4 regions of the Kitasatospora sp. NPDC091276 genome follow, and region 4 is predicted to be linked to each of the others. Evidence: riboswitches for the same ligand, from Rfam matches in the RefSeq annotation. Region 4 holds a riboswitch; each other region holds the start of a gene.
The links. Region 4 has a riboswitch for cyclic di-AMP ahead of AB0O19_RS20755 (M23 family metallopeptidase). Riboswitches for the same ligand answer to the same signal wherever they lie in the genome.
Positions count from the first base shown of each region.

Region 1 (4,319 bases), on a different contig from region 4:
AGGTCGCCGAGGTGGTCCGCCAGGTGGATGCCGTCGCCGCCGCCTACCCGGAGGCCGCCAAGTACGCGCCCGGTGACATCCTCTGACGATTCGTCAGCCAGCTGAGGGCCCTGCCGCCGATCCGGTGGCGGGGCCCTCGTCCGTGTGGACGTGGCCCGGGTCGAGCGGCGGGGTGGTGCCGCAGGCCCACTCGCAGTCCGGCTCGGCCACCGGGCGGTCCACCGGCGCGAGCACGTTGCCGCGGACGGTGGCGAAGGCCGTCAGCCCGCCGGTGACCAGCAGCCCGGCGCAGATCAGCATCGCGGTGCGGAAGGCGGAGTCCACCGCGGACGGCACCCGGTAGGCGTCGCCGCTCAGCCCGGCGAGCGAGGGCAGCGCGGCGACCGCGAGCAGCCCGGCCGCGCGGGCGGCGGCGTTGTTGACGCCGCTGGCGATGCCCGCGTGCCGGACCTCGACGGCGGCCAGCACCGTCGCCGTCAGCGGCGCGACCAGCAGGGTCATCCCGCAGCCCAGCACCGTGACGGCGGGCAGCACGTCCGCCCAGTAGGAGGAGCCGGGGCCGGTGCGCAGCATCAGCAGCACCCCGGCGGCGCACAGCAGCGGACCGACGGTGAGCGGGATCCGGGGGCCGATCCGCTTGCCCAGCCGCCCGGCGCGTGCCGACAGGGTCAGCATCAGCACGGTGATCGGGACCAGGGCGAGGCCGGAGACCAGCGGGGAGAAGCCGGAGACGATCTGCAACTGCACCACCAGCAGGAAGAACACCCCGCTGAACGCCGCGTAGACGCAGAGGGTGACCAGGTTGACGGCGGTGAACAGCCGGGAGGAGAAGAGGCCGAGCGGCAGCATCGGCTCGGCGGCGCGGCGCTCGACCGCGATGAAGGCCGCGCCGAGCAGCAGGCCGATCGCGCCGGTGAGCCAGACCGCGGGGGACAGGCCCTCCCCGGCGGCGGTCAGCGCGTAGGTGATCGCGCCGAGGGCGAGCGCGGCGAGCAGCGCGCCGGGGACGTCGAAGCGGCCGACGGCGCTCTCGTTCCGGCTCTCGGGGACGAACCGGGAGGTGACCGCGACCACGGCGGCCGCGAGCGGAAGGTTCAGCAGGAAGATCCACCGCCAGCCGGGGCCGTCCACCAGCCAGCCGCCGAGGAAGGGGCCGACCGCGGCCGACACCCCGCCGAGGCCCGACCACAGGCCGACCGCCGCCGAGCGGTCGTCCGGGTGGAAGACGGCTTGCAGCATGGCGAGCGAACCGGGGGTGAGCAGCGCCCCGCCGATGCCCTGGACGGCGCGGGCGGCGATCAGCACGTGGATGGTGGGGGCGGCGGCGCAGGCCGCGGAGGCGGCGGCGAACCAGAGCACGCCGATCAGGAAGACCCGGCGCCGGCCGTACCGGTCGCCGAGCGCGCCGCCGAGCAGGATCAGTCCGGCCAGGGTGAGCAGGTAGGCGTTGAGCGTCCACTGCAGGGACGCGAGGGAGGCGCCGAGATCGGTGCCGATGCGGGGCAGCGCGACGTTCACCACGGTGCCGTCGAGCATCGCCATGCTGGAGCCGAGCACCGTCGCGAGGAGGACCCAGCGTCCCCGCGAGGTGCCCAGGCGCAGTGTTCCTGCTTCGGAGGTGGCCACGGGCCGATCCTGCGCCCGTGGGGCGTACGTGACAAGGGTCACCGGGTGGCGTGTCGGTGGGTGCGCGGTGCGTGAGCGGGCGGGTGCGCAGCGGTGGCGGAATCGGCGCAGCGTCGTGGATCAGTGGCGCCGGGTGAATGGATTGTGCACGTACGGTGCGGCCGATCATTCGGAGGGTCACCGCAGCTCGGGGGGTTGTCGGCGGTTCAAGTGATCGACATTGCTTCACCCGAACGGATGGGTTTTAGTTCAGCGACCGCCCGGCCAGTCCGGACGGATCCACCGGGTGGAACGCCGAATCCTGCCGCTGCCCGGTGGCTCGCACCGAACTCTGTACGGCAGGAGCGGGGGACCCACAGGTAAGTCGCCGGACCGGAAACGGCACGCTTTCGCGTACCCGGATCCAGGGCCGGCTAGGGGTGAAGCCGCATGTGCGGCCGGGCAACTCCAGCCCGAACCCGACAGCTCACCTCGCAGGCGTCGGAGAGGAAAATTCCATGCCTGCACAGGCTCGTCGTATCGCCCTGCCCCGCGCCGCCCGCATCGGGATCGCCACCGCCGTCACCGGTGTCTCCTTCGCCCTGCCGCTCGTCACCGCGATGAGCGCCCAGGCCCACCCCGCGCCGGCCGCCGCGGTCACCGCCGCCCCGGCCGCCGCTCCCGCCGACCAGGCCCAGGCCTCGTCGCAGGAGAGCTACCGCGTCGTCAGCGGTGACACCCTGTCCCGGATCGCCGACGCCCAGCACGTCGACGGCGGCTGGCAGGCGCTGTACGACCACAACCGCGAGGTCGTCGGCGGCAACCCGGACCTGATCTTCCCCGGTCAGCGGCTCGTGATCGCCGGCCAGGCCGCCCCGGCCAAGCCCGCTGCCCCGGCGAAGCCCGCCCAGCCGTCCGCCCAGGACGCCGCGCCGGCCACCACCGCCGCCAAGCCGCAGGCCCAGCTGGAGGTCCGGACCGAGGCGGCCAAGCCGTCCGCCCAGCTCCAGACCCAGCTGCAGACCGCCGCGCCGTCCGCCACGGTCAGCACCGTCCCGGTCGCCGCCGCCTCCGCCTTCGTCGCCCCGCTGGCCAGCCCGAAGCTGGGCACCGCCTACGGCGTGGCCGGCTCGATGTGGGCCTCCGGCCACCACACCGGCCAGGACTTCGTCGCCTCCACCGGCACCCCGCTGCGCGCCGTCGGCAACGGCGTCGTGGTGAAGGCCGGCAACGGCGGCGCCTACGGCAACGAGGTCGAGATCAAGCTCGCCGACGGCCACTACGCCGAGTACGCGCACCTCTCCTCGATCGGTGTGAAGATCGGTCAGGCCGTCAAGGCCGGACAGCAGATCGGCCTCTCCGGCGCGACCGGCAACGTGACCGGCCCGCACCTGCACTTCGAGATCCGCAACGGCTCGGAGTACGGCTCGGACATCAACCCGGTCGCCTACCTGCGGGCCCACGGCGTCGCGCTCTGACCCGTACCGGATGTACCGGATGTACCGGATCTGCCGGATGTGCCGGATGAGGAACCACCGCTGCTACGGGGCGAATCGACCGCCCGGGATGGTCATGTCGGGTGACCGCTCGACCGGGTGATCGCCGCAGCAGTGGACATGGGCGCGGGACACGCCCAGGCCGGCCCGGCTCGCGAGACTTCTCTCGCGAGCCGGGCCGGCCGCTGTCGTTTCCGGGCCTTGGTGGGTGCCCCCAAGGCGAATTGACGATGTGTCAGATATGTGGGCTGGTGGGCCGGTTCAGAGCCGGTGGGCGGGCAGCCCGTGCTGGGCGGCGGTCAGCAGCTCGTGCATCCGCTGCCCGAAGTCCTCGGTGTCGGCGGCCGGTTCGGGGAAGACCAGGCGGACGTCGCGGTGGCCGTGCGGGTGGTCCAGGCGCAGGACCAGGCCGTGGCGGTCCAGGGCGAGCGGGCGGACCTCCGGGTGCTGGGCGAGCAGGTCCGGGTCGAGCAGCCGGGTGAGGACGGCGAGGGCGTCGGCGTGGTCGTCGGCGAGGTGGGTGAGCATGGCGGCCTCGTAGCGGGCCAGCGGGTCGGGCGCGGCGAGGGCGAGGTCGCCGGCGGTGAGCGCGCCGGTGCCGTACGGGGTGGCGAGGACGGCGTGGGCGACGTCCACGCGCAGGTGGACGCTGAGGCCGTCGTCGGCGAGGTGGGCCAGGTGTAGTCGGCCGGCCAGGGTGAGGCGGGCGCGGATCCGGTCGCGGACGGCGACGGGGGAGATGTCGGTGACGTCCAGGACGACGGCGAGTCCGTCGGTGGCGCGGGCGGCGGCGGTGGCGAGCGGGTCGCCCAGCGGGGCGCGCAGGCGCAGCCGGGAGCCGTGGACGGAGACCGGGGTGTCGAGGTCGTGGTGTTCGCCGCAGGCGCGGACGGTGAGCGAGGAGGTCGCGCTGAGCAGGCTCTGGACGCGCTCGGCGGTGGTGGGTTCGGGCACCTCGGCGTCGCCGGCGGGCAGGCTCATGACGGACCTCCAGTTAGTTAGGTGAGCCTAACCTAATCTCCGCTCGGGGGTGTGGCAAGTGGCGTGGCCGGGATCGCTGTCGTCAGGGATAGATGGCGCTTGCAAGTACCTGCGGGTGTCTCGTATTGTCGACGCTGGTAGTTGCATGCGCAACGGTTCTCTCTGGAAAGCGGTCCCTCATGCCCCTCGCGCTCCTGGCGCTGGCGATCAGCGCCTTCGGTATCGGCACCACCGAGT
Region 1 is NZ_JBFBFU010000014.1:35,748-40,066, forward strand. It holds gene purB (adenylosuccinate lyase) at 1-86, shown strand, start outside; gene AB0O19_RS19145 (MFS transporter) at 94-1,626, opposite strand; cyclic di-AMP (ydaO/yuaA leader) riboswitch at 1,939-2,121, shown strand; gene AB0O19_RS19150 (LysM peptidoglycan-binding domain-containing M23 family metallopeptidase) at 2,124-3,083, shown strand; gene AB0O19_RS19155 (DUF2470 domain-containing protein) at 3,363-4,082, opposite strand; gene AB0O19_RS19160 (MFS transporter) at 4,262-4,319, shown strand, end outside.
Region 1: another riboswitch for cyclic di-AMP. It lies ahead of AB0O19_RS19150 (LysM peptidoglycan-binding domain-containing M23 family metallopeptidase); the one in region 4 lies ahead of AB0O19_RS20755 (M23 family metallopeptidase).

Region 2 (4,319 bases), on a different contig from region 4:
CCTCGGTCTCGCCGGAGCGGTGCGACATCATGCAGCGGTAGCCGTTGCGCTGGGCCAGCTCGACGGCGTCCAGGGTCTCGGTCAGCGAGCCGATCTGGTTCACCTTCACCAGCAGCGCGTTGGCGGTGCCGGTCTCGATTCCCCTGGCCAGGCGGGCCGGGTTGGTGACGAACAGGTCGTCGCCGACCAGCTGGACCTTGTCGCCCAGCTTGACGGTCATGGCCTTCCAGCCGTCCCAGTCCGACTCGTCCAGCGGGTCCTCGATGGAGACCAGCGGGTAGGCGTCGACCAGCTCGGCGTAGTACTCGATGAGCTCGGCGGCGGAGATGGCCTTGCCCTCGAACTGGTAGGCGCCGTCCTCGTAGAACTCGGACGCGGCGACGTCCAGGGCGAGCGCGATGTCACGGCCGGGCACGTAGCCGGCCTTCTGGATGGCCTCGGTGATGAGGTCCAGGGCCTCGCGGTTGCTGTCCAGGTTCGGCGCGAAGCCGCCCTCGTCGCCGAGGCCGGTGGACAGGCCGCGCTCCTTCAGCACGCCCTTGAGGGTGTGGTAGACCTCGACGCCCCAGCGGACGGCCTCGGAGAAGGACTCCGCGCCGATCGGGGCGATCATGAACTCCTGGATGTCGACGTTGGAGTCCGCGTGCGAACCGCCGTTGAGGATGTTCATCATCGGAACGGGCAGCACGTGCGCGTTCGGGCCGCCCAGGTAGCGGAACAGCGGCAGGTCGCTGGCCTCGGAGGCGGCGTGCGCCACGGCCAGCGAGACGCCCAGGATCGCGTTGGCGCCGAGCGAGGACTTGTCCGGGGTGGCGTCCAGGTCGAGCATGGCCTGGTCGATCAGGCGCTGCTCGGTGGCGTCGTAGCCGACCAGCTCCGGGCCGATCTGCTCGATGACGGCCAGGACGGCCTTCTCCACGCCCTTGCCGAAGTAGCGGTTCTTGTCACCGTCGCGCAGCTCGAGCGCCTCGAAGGCGCCGGTGGAGGCACCCGACGGGACAGCGGCACGGCCGGTGCTGCCGTCGTCGAGGCCGACCTCGACCTCGACCGTGGGGTTGCCACGCGAGTCGAGGATCTCACGGGCTACGACGACATCGATGGACGGCACGAGGCATCTCCTTGCGGAAGCAGGGTCCGGCTGACGTTGGGTGCTGCCGGCGGGACGATTGCGGAGTCGTTACGACCAGAGCCTAACCGCCCCGGCCCCCGGGGCCGCGCTGGCCTCGGTCCCGTCTCAGCGTGTGGCCCGGCTACCCACCGGTAGTTCACCTGCTTGCCCGATCGAAGCGGGCGAATACGGGGGAATGCGGGCGAAGGGGGACGGGTCCCGTCCCCCTTCGCCCGCAGGGCGCGGGCCGTTCAGGGCCCGGGCCGCTCAGCCGAGGTGCAGCACCTGGCCGGGCATGATCAGGTTGGGGTTGCCGCCGACGGTGCCGCGGTTGCCGTCGTACACCGACTGCCAGCCGCCGGACACGCCCTGGGCGGCGGCGATCGTCGACAGCGTGTCGCCGGCCCGGACGGTGTAGTCGTGACCGCCCTGCGCGGCGGCGGGCTGCGCGGCCGGGGCGGACTGCGCGGGCTGCGCGGCGCGGGGCGCGTACTGCGGCTGGGCGGCGGGCTGGCCCGCGTACTGCTGGTAGACGCTCTGGTGGCTGGTCCAGTACCAGGCGCCGTTGTTCTGGTACCAGTACACCTTCGCGTCGGCGTCCCAGCCGGCCTTGCCGGAGAAGCCCTGGGTCTGCGGCTGCGTCTGCTGCGGGGCCTGCTGGACGGGCTGCTGGGCGGCCGGCTTCGGGGCGGCCTGCTTGACCGGCTGCTGGGCGGGCTTCGGGGCCTGCGCCTGCTGGGTCGGCTTGGCGGCGGACTGCTTGGCGGGCTTGGCGTCCGTGGAGGTGTCCACGGAGGCCGGGGCGCCGCCCTTGCTCAGGCCCGCCTTCTGGGAGCAGACCGGCCAGGCGCCCGGGCCCTGCGAGGCCAGCACCTTCTCGGCGACCGAGATCTGCTGCGCCTTGCTGGCCTGGTTGGCCTGCGGGGCGTAGGAGGTGCCGCCGTACGCCTTCCAGGTGCTGGGCGTGAACTGCAGGCCGCCGGAGAAGCCGTTGCCGGTGTTGATGCTCCAGTTGCCGCCGCTCTCGCACTGGGCGACGGCGTCCCAGGTGGAGGCCGGGGCGGCGGAGGCGCCGGTGGCGGTGAGGAGCGGCATCGCGAGTCCGACGCCGGCCACACCGGCGACGGCGATGGCCTTCTCGGTCTGGGTGCGACGGCGGTGGCGGCCGGTTCCAACGAACAGCATGAAGAGGTCCCTCTCCGCACGCCTGCGAGGTGAGCTGTCGGGTTCGGACCGGGAGGTGGCCCGGCCGCCGAAAGCGGAAACGATTCCGCTCGGGCGGCTTCACCCCAAGCCGTCGGGGAACGGCAACAAACCTGGTTCCCCCGCCCCTGCCCAGGGTCTGGTCGGTTTCCCGTGACGCGGCGGGCAGGATTCGGCGTTCCGCGCACGAGGTCCGCAGCTGCGAACTCCAGGGAGAGTAGACAGATCATCAGACCAATAACAAGCTCATATCACCGACATCACACACAAATTACGGCGCGTGGTCAATCGCCTACCAACGGCGGCGGTATGTCCGGATTAATGCGGGTTCAGACCTGGCTCCACGGGCCTCCGGAGACATGCCGTCAGCGTGTCGGGGCGTCGGTCGGCGTGACCGGCGGCGCGTGCGGAGAGCGGGTCTCCGGAGTGAATTCGACCGGGAGTTCCCGCAGGCCACGCATGATCAGGCCGCCCCTCCAGCGCAGGTTCTCCGGGTTTTCCGCGAGCCGCAGGTCCGGCAGCCGGGAAAGCAGCGTGGCCAGTGCGCTCCGCCCCTCCAGGCGGGCCAGCGGGGCGCCGATGCAGTAGTGGATCCCGTGGCCGAAACCCAGGTGCGGATTGTCCGTGCGGGCCAGGTCCAGGGTGTTCTCGTCCGCGAACCTGGCCGGATCGCGATCCGCCGCGGCCAGCACCACCAGCACCGGATCACCCACCGGGATGTCCACCCCGCCGATCGACAGCGGCCGCGTCGCGAAACGCCACGTCGCCATCTCCACCGGCCCGTCGTAGCGCAGGAGTTCCTCGATCCCGGTCTCCAGCAGCGCCGTCTCGCCGCGCACCACCGACTCCTGCAGCAGCCTGCGCTGCTCCGGGTTGCGCAGCAGCGCGTACGTGCCGTTGCCGATCAGGTTGACGGTCGTCTCGAACCCCGCGAACAGGAGGATGAACGCCATCGCGGCGGCCTCGTTCTCGTTCAGGTGCTCGCCGTGGTCGCTCGCCCGGATCAGGCCCGAGATCAAGTCATCACCCGGATCCGCCCGCTTGCGGTGGATCAGCTCCAGCAGGTACGCCCGCATCCGCTTCACCGCCCGCCCCACGCCTCCGCGTTGGCCGCCGCCGTGCCGGATCATCATCCCGGCCCAGTCCCGGAAGTCGTCCTGGTCCTCGGCCGGCACGCCCAGCAGGTCGCAGATCGCGTAGATGGGGAGCGGGAACGCGAACTCGTGGATCAGGTCCGCCGAACCGCGCTGCGCGAAGCCGTCGATCAGCCGGTCCGTGAGCTGCTGCACCCGCGGCTCGAACTCCGCCACCCGGCGCGGCGTGAACGCCTTCGACACCAGCCGGCGCAGCCGGGTGTGGTCCGGCGGGTCGATGTTCAGCAGATGCGTCATCAAGTCCGCCTGGCGCTCCCCCGGAATTCCCACCCGCCCGGTGCGGTGCGCCTGCTCGCTGTGGTGCGCCGGGTTCTTCGACAGCCGGCCGTCCGCCAGCGCCTGCCGCGCGTCCGCGTAGCGGGTCACCAGCCAGGCCTCCACCCCGCTCGGCAGCGTCGTGCGGTGCACCGGGGCGTGCTCGCGCAACCAGGCGTAGGCGGGGTACGGATCGGTGGCGAACTCCCAGGTGAAGAGCTGCGGGGCGGCGGGATCGGGCTGCACTGGCATGCGTCGACCGTATCCGGTGGGTCGGGGCCGCACCGCCTCCGGCGGACGCGACCGGCGGGGCCGGATCGTCGACACCCGGCGGACGGCCCGCCAACGCTCCGTGGACGCCCCGTGGACGGTCCGTGGACAGCTCTTGGACAGCTCTTGGCCGGGTGGCGGGCGTGACCCTGGTCACCTGAGGGGTAATCCCTGTTGCGGAGGGTCAGGACCTGCCTACGATCCTCCGCAGAAATCGTGGGCGCCGGTGCGGTGTCGCCCACAGGGAGGAGCAGACCATGCGGGTCAGCGGGGCAGTCGTCGTCATCGCGGTACTCGACGGCGGATCGGGAGCCGAGCTCGCCCGCCGG
Region 2 is NZ_JBFBFU010000007.1:269,635-273,953, reverse strand. It holds gene eno (phosphopyruvate hydratase) at 1-1,108, opposite strand, end outside; gene AB0O19_RS12070 (transglycosylase family protein) at 1,376-2,293, opposite strand; cyclic di-AMP (ydaO/yuaA leader) riboswitch at 2,299-2,466, opposite strand; gene AB0O19_RS12065 (cytochrome P450) at 2,677-3,972, opposite strand; gene AB0O19_RS12060 (SDR family NAD(P)-dependent oxidoreductase) at 4,248-4,319, shown strand, end outside.
Region 2: another riboswitch for cyclic di-AMP. It lies ahead of AB0O19_RS12070 (transglycosylase family protein); the one in region 4 lies ahead of AB0O19_RS20755 (M23 family metallopeptidase).

Region 3 (4,319 bases), on a different contig from region 4:
CCCGGCTGGGGCAGGTCCTCGCCCCCTGACCCATCGTCACTGCCCGCTTCACGTACGGGAAGTCGACCGGATCGACTTCCCGCACGTGCGCTCCCCCGTTCGGGCGGACGCCGAGCGGGTTGTACCGGCCCCCGGCGCAGGCTCCGCCACCCTGGTGCGGACGCGGCCCGCAACGGCGCGGGCGGCCGGGGCCCCGGGACAGGGTGGACGACGATGACGTACAGGCGTTCGACAATGCGGGGCGGGTCCGGGCAGGGCAGGTCCGGGCAGGCCAGCAGGCTCTGCGGATTCCGCGCGGCCTCGCTCGTCGCCGCGATGGCGGCCGGCTGTTCGGTGGCGACGCTTACCGCCGGCCCGTCCTGGGCGCTGCGGCGGCCCGATCCCCGGCCGGCGGTGGACACGGCAGCCACCACGGCGTCCCGCTCCGATCTGGAGATGGTCCGGCTCGACCCGGACGCCGCCCCGCCCGGCGGCACCACCACCGTCCACGCCTTCATCGCCAACCGAGGCCCGGACACCACCGCCGCACCGTTCACCGTGCTGGTGACGCTGCCTCCCGGGGTCTCCCCGGAGGGCCCGTACTTCCCCGAGGACTGCGAGGTGCGGCTCAACGGCCGGCAGGTGCGCTGTGCCTTCCCGGCCGGACTGCCCCCGCTGCGCAGCGCGACCGCGCTGGTGCCGGTGCGCCTCTCCCCGGACCTGCGGATCGGCAAGCTCACCGGCGGCTCGGTCGCGGTGCGCGGCGCGGACGACCCGGACGAGGGGAACAACCGGCAGCCGTTCGACATCACGGTGGTCGAGACGGCTCCCGGTTCCTGACCCGGAAGCCCCGAAGGCCCTACCGGTACACGCGGACGTAGTCGGCGGCGAAGGTGATCGGGGCGGTGCCCTGCGGCGCCGGGTGGTACTTCCCCGCGCCGACCGACAGGTTGAGGATCAGGTACGCCGACCAGTTGGCGCCGACACCCTTGCCGTCCGAGAACACCTTGGCGCCGTTGACGTACCAGTCCACCGAGGTGGCGCCGTAATAGGTGCCGATGGTCACCCACTGGTCTTTCGCGACGGCGCCGGCGTCGGTGTAGTACTTGGGGTTGCCGGGGTTGACGTGGTTGGTCAGCTCCAGCAGGTTCGGGTTGTCGGGGTGGTACTCGAAGGAGTCGACCTCCCCGTTGCCGTTCTTCCAGGTCCAGAAGGCCGGCCAGGCGCCGGAGCCGGACGGCAGCTTGACCCGGGTCTCGGCGTAGTCGCCGGTCCTGACCTGGAAGCCCTCGCTGGAGCCCTCGGTGGTCAGGAAGCCGGTGTTCCAGGCCTGCTTGCCGTTCTCCAGCGTGGTGGTGCCGGGCGCGGCGGTGAAGGTGGCAACCCCGTTCGCGACGCTGACGTTGTTCTTGTTCAGCAGGTCGAGCTTGTTGTCGTCCGGGTTGTGGTTGCCGTACTTGTACGCGGTGCTCTTGTCGCCGACCCAGCGCGAGCCCCAGCTGATCGGGCCGTTGAACTCGTCGGACCAGGTCAGCGACTTGCCGGCGACCGGGGATGCGGGGGTGCCGGCCGACGGGCTGGCGGTGGCGCTCGGGCTCGGGATGCTCGGGCTGCTCGGGCTACTCGGGCTACTCGTCGGGGTCGGCTTCGCGGTGGGGGTCGCCGTCGCGGTGGGGGTCGGGGTCGCCGTCGGGGTCGGGGCGGGAGTCGGCTTCGTGGTGGGCGCCGGGGTCGGGGGCGGAGTCGGCGCCGGAGTGCTGGAGACCACCAGCTGCTGCGAGGCCAGGTTGTGCCAGGCCCCGCCGAGGTCCTGCCAGAAGCCGAACTGGGTGTACGTCCCGGCCGGCAGGGCGCGTGCGCCGCTGGTGAAGGACAGGCCGCTCGGGCAGATCTGCACGTTGGAGGCGTTGCCCGGGAAGTCGAGGTTCGCACCGCCCGCGTTCCGGACGCCCACGCCGACGGTCTTCGCGGTGAAGCAGGCCGAGGAGTGGAGGGTCAGCGAGGCGGTGGCGGCCTGGTTGGCGACCATGGTCGCCGGGGCGAGCCGGTCCTGGGTGACGGTCGGGGCGGTGGCGGCCTGGGCGCCGGAGACGGCCGGCAGGCCGAGCAGTCCGGCGCCGGTGACGGCGAGCGCTCCGGTGACGGCGAGGGTGGCGTTGCGGCCCCGGTGGGAGGGGCGGGCGTGGCGCGGCGCGCGGCGCCGGGCAGGCTGGTGCATGGCAGTGTCCTCTGCGACGCCTGCGAGGTGAGCTGTCGGATTCGGGCTGAGGCAGCCCGGCCGCCGGTGGAAGCGGCTTCACCCCTAGCCACGGCCCGCACGCGGGAGCGTACGGGCCGGGCGCTGACCTTGGTTCCCCCGCTCCCGTCCGCTGTGGTGCTCGGTTGCCGGCCGGCGGGTGGACAGGACTCGGCGTCCCGGCGGCGGGGGTCCGCGAGGGCGGACGACGGTTGCAGGCTAGGCGGGCCGTCCGTGAACGGACAACCTGCCCGGGCCGGTTGTCGCACAGGTCACAGTGGTGTCGATCAACGACGCTGCGTGGTGGATCAGTTGGGACGGATCAGCGGAGCCGTCGAGCTGCCGAACGACGGATCGGCGAATCGACGGGTCACGGGTCCACGGGTCACGGGTCCACGGGTCCACGGGTCCACGGGTCAAGCGAGCCAGTTGTCGACCTGGCTCTCGGCCTCCGGCGCCCAGGCGAGTTCCAGGTGGTTGAGGCCGGTGAGCAGCCGGGTGCCGCCGATCGTCGCGATGCCGGTGGTGTCCAGGGCGCTCGCGGTGAACACGATGCCGTCGCTGGGCCCCCGGTTCTCGTTGAGCACGCCCGGGATGTCGGCGGACCCGCCCGCGAGCAGATAGGTGCGCACCGACGCGGGGACGCCCGCCTGTTGCAGCGGCGCGATCAGCGAACCGGCGTCGATCGCCGCCTGGATGCCCTGGCCGGAGGTGTAGAAGCCCTGGCCGCCGTAGTAGGTGGTCCACCAGTCCTGGGCGGTGCCGTCCACCCCGTACCGGCCGTCCCAGCGGGCGAGCAGCTGGCGCTGGCCCGGGTAGCAGTCGTAACCGCCGGTGGGCAGCACGCCGAGGCAGGGCTGCGCCGTGTAGGTGCCGTAGCAGGTCATGTAGAGGTGCGGGGACGGCGCGTTGGCGGTGCCGCCGCAGGCCGGCCAGCTCGCGAGGTCGAACGACCAGCCGTGCGCGTACACGTAGTCGAGCCCGCCGTTCGGGCCCCCGAGGGTGATCAGGCGGCGCACGTCGCCCGCGTAGGCCCGCCCCCAGGACGGGCGCACCGAGGACACGTACGCCCGGGCGGCGACCTCGCCCTTGCTCCAGGCCACCACGTCCACCTGGGGGACGCCGAGGCGGGCCCGGATCAGCGCGACGGCGTCGCCGACGGCCTGCGCCTGGAGCAGGTTGTCGCCCTGCTTGTGGGCGAAGCCGATGGCGAACACCCGGTGGCCGGTGCCGGCGAGGTACTGGGCGAGGCCGGTGGACGGGCAGGCGGAGGCACCGCAGGTGCCGCTCTCCCCCGGGTTCGCCCAGGCGCGGTCGGCGTTGTCGTTGGCGCCGTGGACCAGCAGCACGGGGGTCGGACGGCTGCCGGTGTCCCAGCCGGTCGCCGAGTACAGCAGGAAGCGGCTGGAGGAGGGCTGGCCGGTGCCGCCGAAGTACGTCCGGCGGGCGCCGTCCTGGTCGCCGCGGCCGTCGGCCGGGTACTGCTCGGTGCGGAAGCCGGGGGTGGTGTCGAGGTAGCGCTCGACCTTGGCCCAGCCGTTGCCGGGGGCGGGGAAGGCGGCTTCGAGGGCGAGCGGGGCGGTGGCCGCCTCGGCGGCGGTCTGGGCAGTGGCGGTCTGGGCGACGGTGGCCTGGGCGGGAGTGGGGGTGCCGAGGAGCAGCGCGGCGAGGGTGAGCAGGAGGGCGGACAACGCGGTGGGGGTGCGTCTGACGGCGGTGGGGGTGTGCCGCACGGGAGTGGGGGTGCGTCTCATGGGGGTGGACGGTAGGACCGGCCGCCGGCGGGCGCCCAGGTGCCCGCCGCACACCGCGCCGGCCTGCGCGGTGGCGGCCGGTGCCGTGGCGCACCGTCCACGGGTGCGCCCACCCGGCTCACCGGGTCGGATAAATTGGAGGTCCGACATCTTCCGCAGTGCACAAGACCGCCGTGCACGGCCCCACAGGAACGAGGTACCGCCCCACCATGACCGCGCCCCTGCCCGCCTTCGCCGGCCGCACCTACCTCTTCCGGGCCGACAACGGCGCGGCCTTCCGCAACACCTACTCGGCCGACGGCAGGCGGCTGCGCTGGGAGGGCCTCGGCGAGTCGGCGGGCCAGTGGGAG
Region 3 is NZ_JBFBFU010000001.1:263,155-267,473, reverse strand. It holds gene AB0O19_RS01160 (IclR family transcriptional regulator) at 1-29, shown strand, start outside; gene AB0O19_RS01155 (hypothetical protein) at 214-819, shown strand; gene AB0O19_RS01150 (glycoside hydrolase family 16 protein) at 839-2,197, opposite strand; cyclic di-AMP (ydaO/yuaA leader) riboswitch at 2,200-2,366, opposite strand; gene AB0O19_RS01145 (lipase) at 2,632-3,969, opposite strand; gene AB0O19_RS01140 (MoaF N-terminal domain-containing protein) at 4,179-4,319, shown strand, end outside.
Region 3: another riboswitch for cyclic di-AMP. It lies ahead of AB0O19_RS01150 (glycoside hydrolase family 16 protein); the one in region 4 lies ahead of AB0O19_RS20755 (M23 family metallopeptidase).

Region 4 (4,319 bases):
AGGTCGTGCCGGACCCGCCCCTCCAGCTGGAACCCGAGCCGGAGGAGCACCTTGGCCGAGGCGGCGTTGTCCACGTCGACCCGGGCCGCCAGCCGGTGCACGCCGAGGGCCTCGAAGGAGAGCTCGCAGAGCAGGCCGGCGATCTCGCCCGCGTAGCCGCGGCCCCAGACGTCGCGGCCCAGCACGTAGCCGAGGTGGGCGGAGCGGTGCTTGCCGAGGGTGAGGGAGGCGTGGGCGATCGGCACGGCGTCCACCGGGTCCTCGGCGTCGTCGCGCCGGGTGACGGCCAGCCGGTAGGTGTCCCGTTCCGGCGCCATCGCCTCCTCCAGGTAGAGCTCGATCTGGTCGGCGCAGGTTTCACGGTCGCGCGGCTCGAAGGGGAGGTAGCGGGTGACCTCCGGGTCGCTGAACAGCCCGTACAGCGCGTCCACGTCGCCGACGGTGTGGTGATACTCGCGGATGGCCAGCCGGGGGCCGGTGAGTCGTACGGGGACCATGGCAGCCGACCCTACTCCCGGCCAGCGGTTACCGTTCGAGCTATGAACGACGAAGACCTGCGGCTCGCCCCGCGTACCAGGGCCTCCGACCTGCTCGCCTGGGCGGCGGAAGAGGACCGCGCCCCGGTGGCCGAAGCGCCGCTGCGCGCGGTGCTGGCCCTGCTGGAGCTGGGCGAGGGCAGGATGCACGACGGCTGGCCCGAACTGACCTCGAACGCGGTGGAGCACCTGCTGTACGAGCGGCTCTACCTGTACGTCCAACCCGAACCGGAGGCGGACCCGCTGGCGTACGGCGCCGCCGTCCGGCTGCTGACCGACCACCAGCGGGCCGCCAAGCGGCTCAACGCCAAGCGCCAGGAGCGGCTGCACGCCGAGGCCGAGTGGCAGGGCGAGGTCGCGGCCGGGCTGCTGCGCCGCGCCGACCTGGTGACCTGGCCCCGGCTGTACGCGCTGCTGCTGCACGCGTACGGGGCGGACGTCGCGGATCCGGAGGCGGTGCGGGAGTGGCTGACCGGCTTCCGGGAGCTGGCGCAGGAGGAGCGGCTGGCCGTGTTCGCCGCACTGGCGCAGACCGGCTGGCTGGACGAGGTGGACGAGCAGGGCTGGAGCCCGACCCGGGTGATCTCGGTCGGCATGGCCACCGACGGCGCGCGCCGGCTGCTGGAGCAGGGCCTGATGCGGCGCAGCTACCGCAACCTGGCCGAGCTGACCGCGCTGGGCCGGCCGATGCCGGACGAACTGGCCGGGGACTTCGGGGCGTTCGAGGAGGCGGCGGTGGAGGCCGCGCTCGACCTGTACGGGGAGTGGACGGTGCCCGGGCTGCCGCGACTGCTGGTGGAGGAGTTCCCGGACCTCGCGCCGGAGCCGGGGCAGGAGGAGATCGACGCGTACCTGGCCGGGCTGGCGCAGGAGGAGTTCGACGCCCGCCTGGAGGGGCTGGCGGGCCCGGCGCAGGAGGAGTTCGACGCGCACCCGGCGGAGCCGGCGCACCCGGCGGAGTCGGCGGACCCGGCGCAGGAGTGACGCGGCGAAGCCCCGGCCGCGGTGCCTTCTGGTTCCGGCGGCCGGGGCTTCGCGGGTGCGTCAGGGGTTGAGGCCGCGCTGCTGGAACCAGGTCTCCGGGTCGACGGGGGCGCCGCCACCGGGGCGGACCTCCACGTGCAGGTGCGCGCCGGTGACGTTGCCGGTGGCGCCGACCTTGCCGATCTGCTGGCCGGAGCCGACCTTGCCGGAGCCCTTGATGATCGAGGAGAGGTGGCAGTACCAGATCTCGGTGCCGTCGGGCAGGGTCTCGACGATCCGGTAGCCGTACGAGCCGGACCAGCCGGCCGAGGTGATGGTGCCCTGGCCGACCGCGTAGACGGGGGTGCCGGTGTCGGCGGCGAAGTCCAGGCCGGTGTGCAGGTGGGCCCAGTAGCGGGCGCTCTGGCCGTAGTGGGCGGTGAGGTGGTAGTCGCGCACCGGCAGGGTGAGGGCGGCGGCCTTGGCCCGCTCGGCCTCCTCGGCGGCCCGCTTGGCCTCGGCCTCCTTGGCGGCGGCCTTGGCCTCCGCCTCCTTCGCGGCCTGGACGCGGGCGTCCTCCTCGGCGGCGGTGCGCTGGCTGTCGGCCTGCAGCTGGATGCGGGCGGCGAGCGCGAGGCCGGGGTCGGCGGAGAGGGCGACCGGGGTCTCGTCCGGGGTCTCGATGGCGGGGGCGGCGGCCGGGGTGGCGGAGGCGAAGCCGGTGGCGCCCAGGGTGGCGGCGACGGCGGTGACGCCGAGCAGCGGGGAGGCCCCACGGACCTGACGCGGCATCCGGTGCCGGTTGGTCTCGGCCTCCGGGCCCGCGTACTCGGAGCCGTCCGGGCCGGGGTGGTCGAGGAGCCGGGTACCTGCTGCAAGGCCGGCCGGGTGTGCCGGAGTGTGCGTCGACGCCACGGAGGCGCGCTCCTTTCCTTCCTTCGCGCCTACCGGGTTAGCTGACGGGTTCGGAGCAGGAAGGTCTCCTACGGCCGGGCCGGAGCCCCGCCGATTCACCCCAAGGAACGTGGTTCCCCGGCTCCCTGACCTGCCCGGAGGCCGGTCGGCGGGATTAGGCGACGGCGCACGGTGCCGTCTGGGTACGGCGTTGACGACCGCGCTGCGTTATCAAACGTTAATCCTAGGAGGCCCTGATTCCAAGCCGTTCGCCCGGGACGACCGGAGACGGGCGGGGCACTCCGGGGCACGACGGGCGTTTTGTTCCCCTTGGGCACCCCTGCACCCCCTTGAGCGCCGTTGACGCCACCTCACGTGATCGAACGTCAACGAACGACCCTTCATCCGCGCACTCCCCGCCGACCTCCCCCGCTCCGCAGGGCGCGAGGGCTTGACGGCTAAGGCTATTAGCCTTAGCTTTAAGGCTATCGGCGGCAGCGCCGAAGCCCCGCACCGGCAACCCTCCGGAGGCCCACCGTGAACGCCACCAGCGCCCCCACCACCCAGTACCTCGACGTCACCGGCGGCCGCCTCGCCTACGACGACACCCGACAGGGCGACGGCGCCCCCGTCGTGCTGCTCCCCGGAATGCTCGACACCCGCGCCGCCTACCGGCACCTCCGCCCGCTGCTGGCCGCCGCCGGCCGCCGGGTCGTCACCATGGACCTGCGCGGCTTCGGGGAATCCTCGATCATCTGGGACGACTACTCCCCCGCCGCCATCGCCACCGACGTCCTCGCCCTGCTCGACCACCTCGGCATCGACCGCGCCGTCCTGGTCGGCAACTCCTACACCGGCGCGACGGTCGTCAAGGCCGCCGGCGACGCCCCCGAGCGGGTCGCCGGCATCGCCCTGATCGACGCCTTCGTCGAGAACCCCCCGCCCGGCGCCCTCATGCGCGGCGCCCTCCGCGTCATGGGCTTCCTGACCGTCCACTCGCCCGCCTTCTGGGGCCTCTACCAGCGCAAGCTGGCCTACCCGGGCGCCAAGCCCGCCGACTTCGACCCGTACGTGGCCGGACTCGTCGCCGCCATGCGCACCCCCGGCCGCAAGACCGCCACCCGCGGACACGTCAGCGGGGACTCCGCGCCCGTCGGCTGGACCGCGGCCGTGCGCTGCCCCTCGCTCGTCATCATGGGCAGCAAGGACCCCGACTTCCCCGAGCCGGAAGCCGTCGCCGACCGGCAGGCCGCCGCGCTCAACGCGCGGAAGGTCATGATCGACGGATCCGGGCACTACCCGATGGCCGACAACCCGCAGGCCACCGCCGGCGCCCTGCTGCCCTTCCTCGCCGACCTCGCCTGAGCCCCGCCCGCCCACGTCAGCCACGCCACGCCACGCCCCGCCACGTACGCCTTCCACCGACGGAGAGCCCACACCATGCCCCGAGTAGGACTCACCCCCGAGCAGGTCGTCGACCACGCCATCGCCCTCATCGACGAGCAGGGCGCCGACGCCCTCACCCTGGCCGCCGTCGCCGCCCGGGCCGGGGTCGCCACCCCGTCGCTGTACAAGCACGTCAGCGGCGGCCTCGCCGAACTGCGGCGGCTCATCGCCGTCCGGGTCACCGAGGAACTCGCCGACCGGCTCGCCGAGGCCGCCGTCGGCCGCAGCGGCGACGACGCCGTCGACACCGTCCTGCGCGCCTACCACGCGTACGCCACCGAGTACCCGCACCGCTACAACGCCCTCCCGCAGGCCCCGCAGCCGGACGACGACCTCACCCGCGCGGCCGGCCGGCTCGTCGGGGTGATCATCGCCGTCCTGCGGGAGTACGGCCTCGACGGCGCGGAGGCGATCCACGCCGCCCGTACCGTCCGCTCCGTCGCCCACGGCTTCGCCTCCCTCTCCATCGGCGGCGGCTTC
Region 4 is NZ_JBFBFU010000015.1:171,273-175,591, reverse strand. It holds gene AB0O19_RS20765 (GNAT family protein) at 1-497, opposite strand, end outside; gene AB0O19_RS20760 (hypothetical protein) at 540-1,520, shown strand; gene AB0O19_RS20755 (M23 family metallopeptidase) at 1,581-2,414, opposite strand; cyclic di-AMP (ydaO/yuaA leader) riboswitch at 2,427-2,585, opposite strand; gene AB0O19_RS20750 (alpha/beta hydrolase) at 2,931-3,758, shown strand; gene AB0O19_RS20745 (TetR-like C-terminal domain-containing protein) at 3,834-4,319, shown strand, end outside.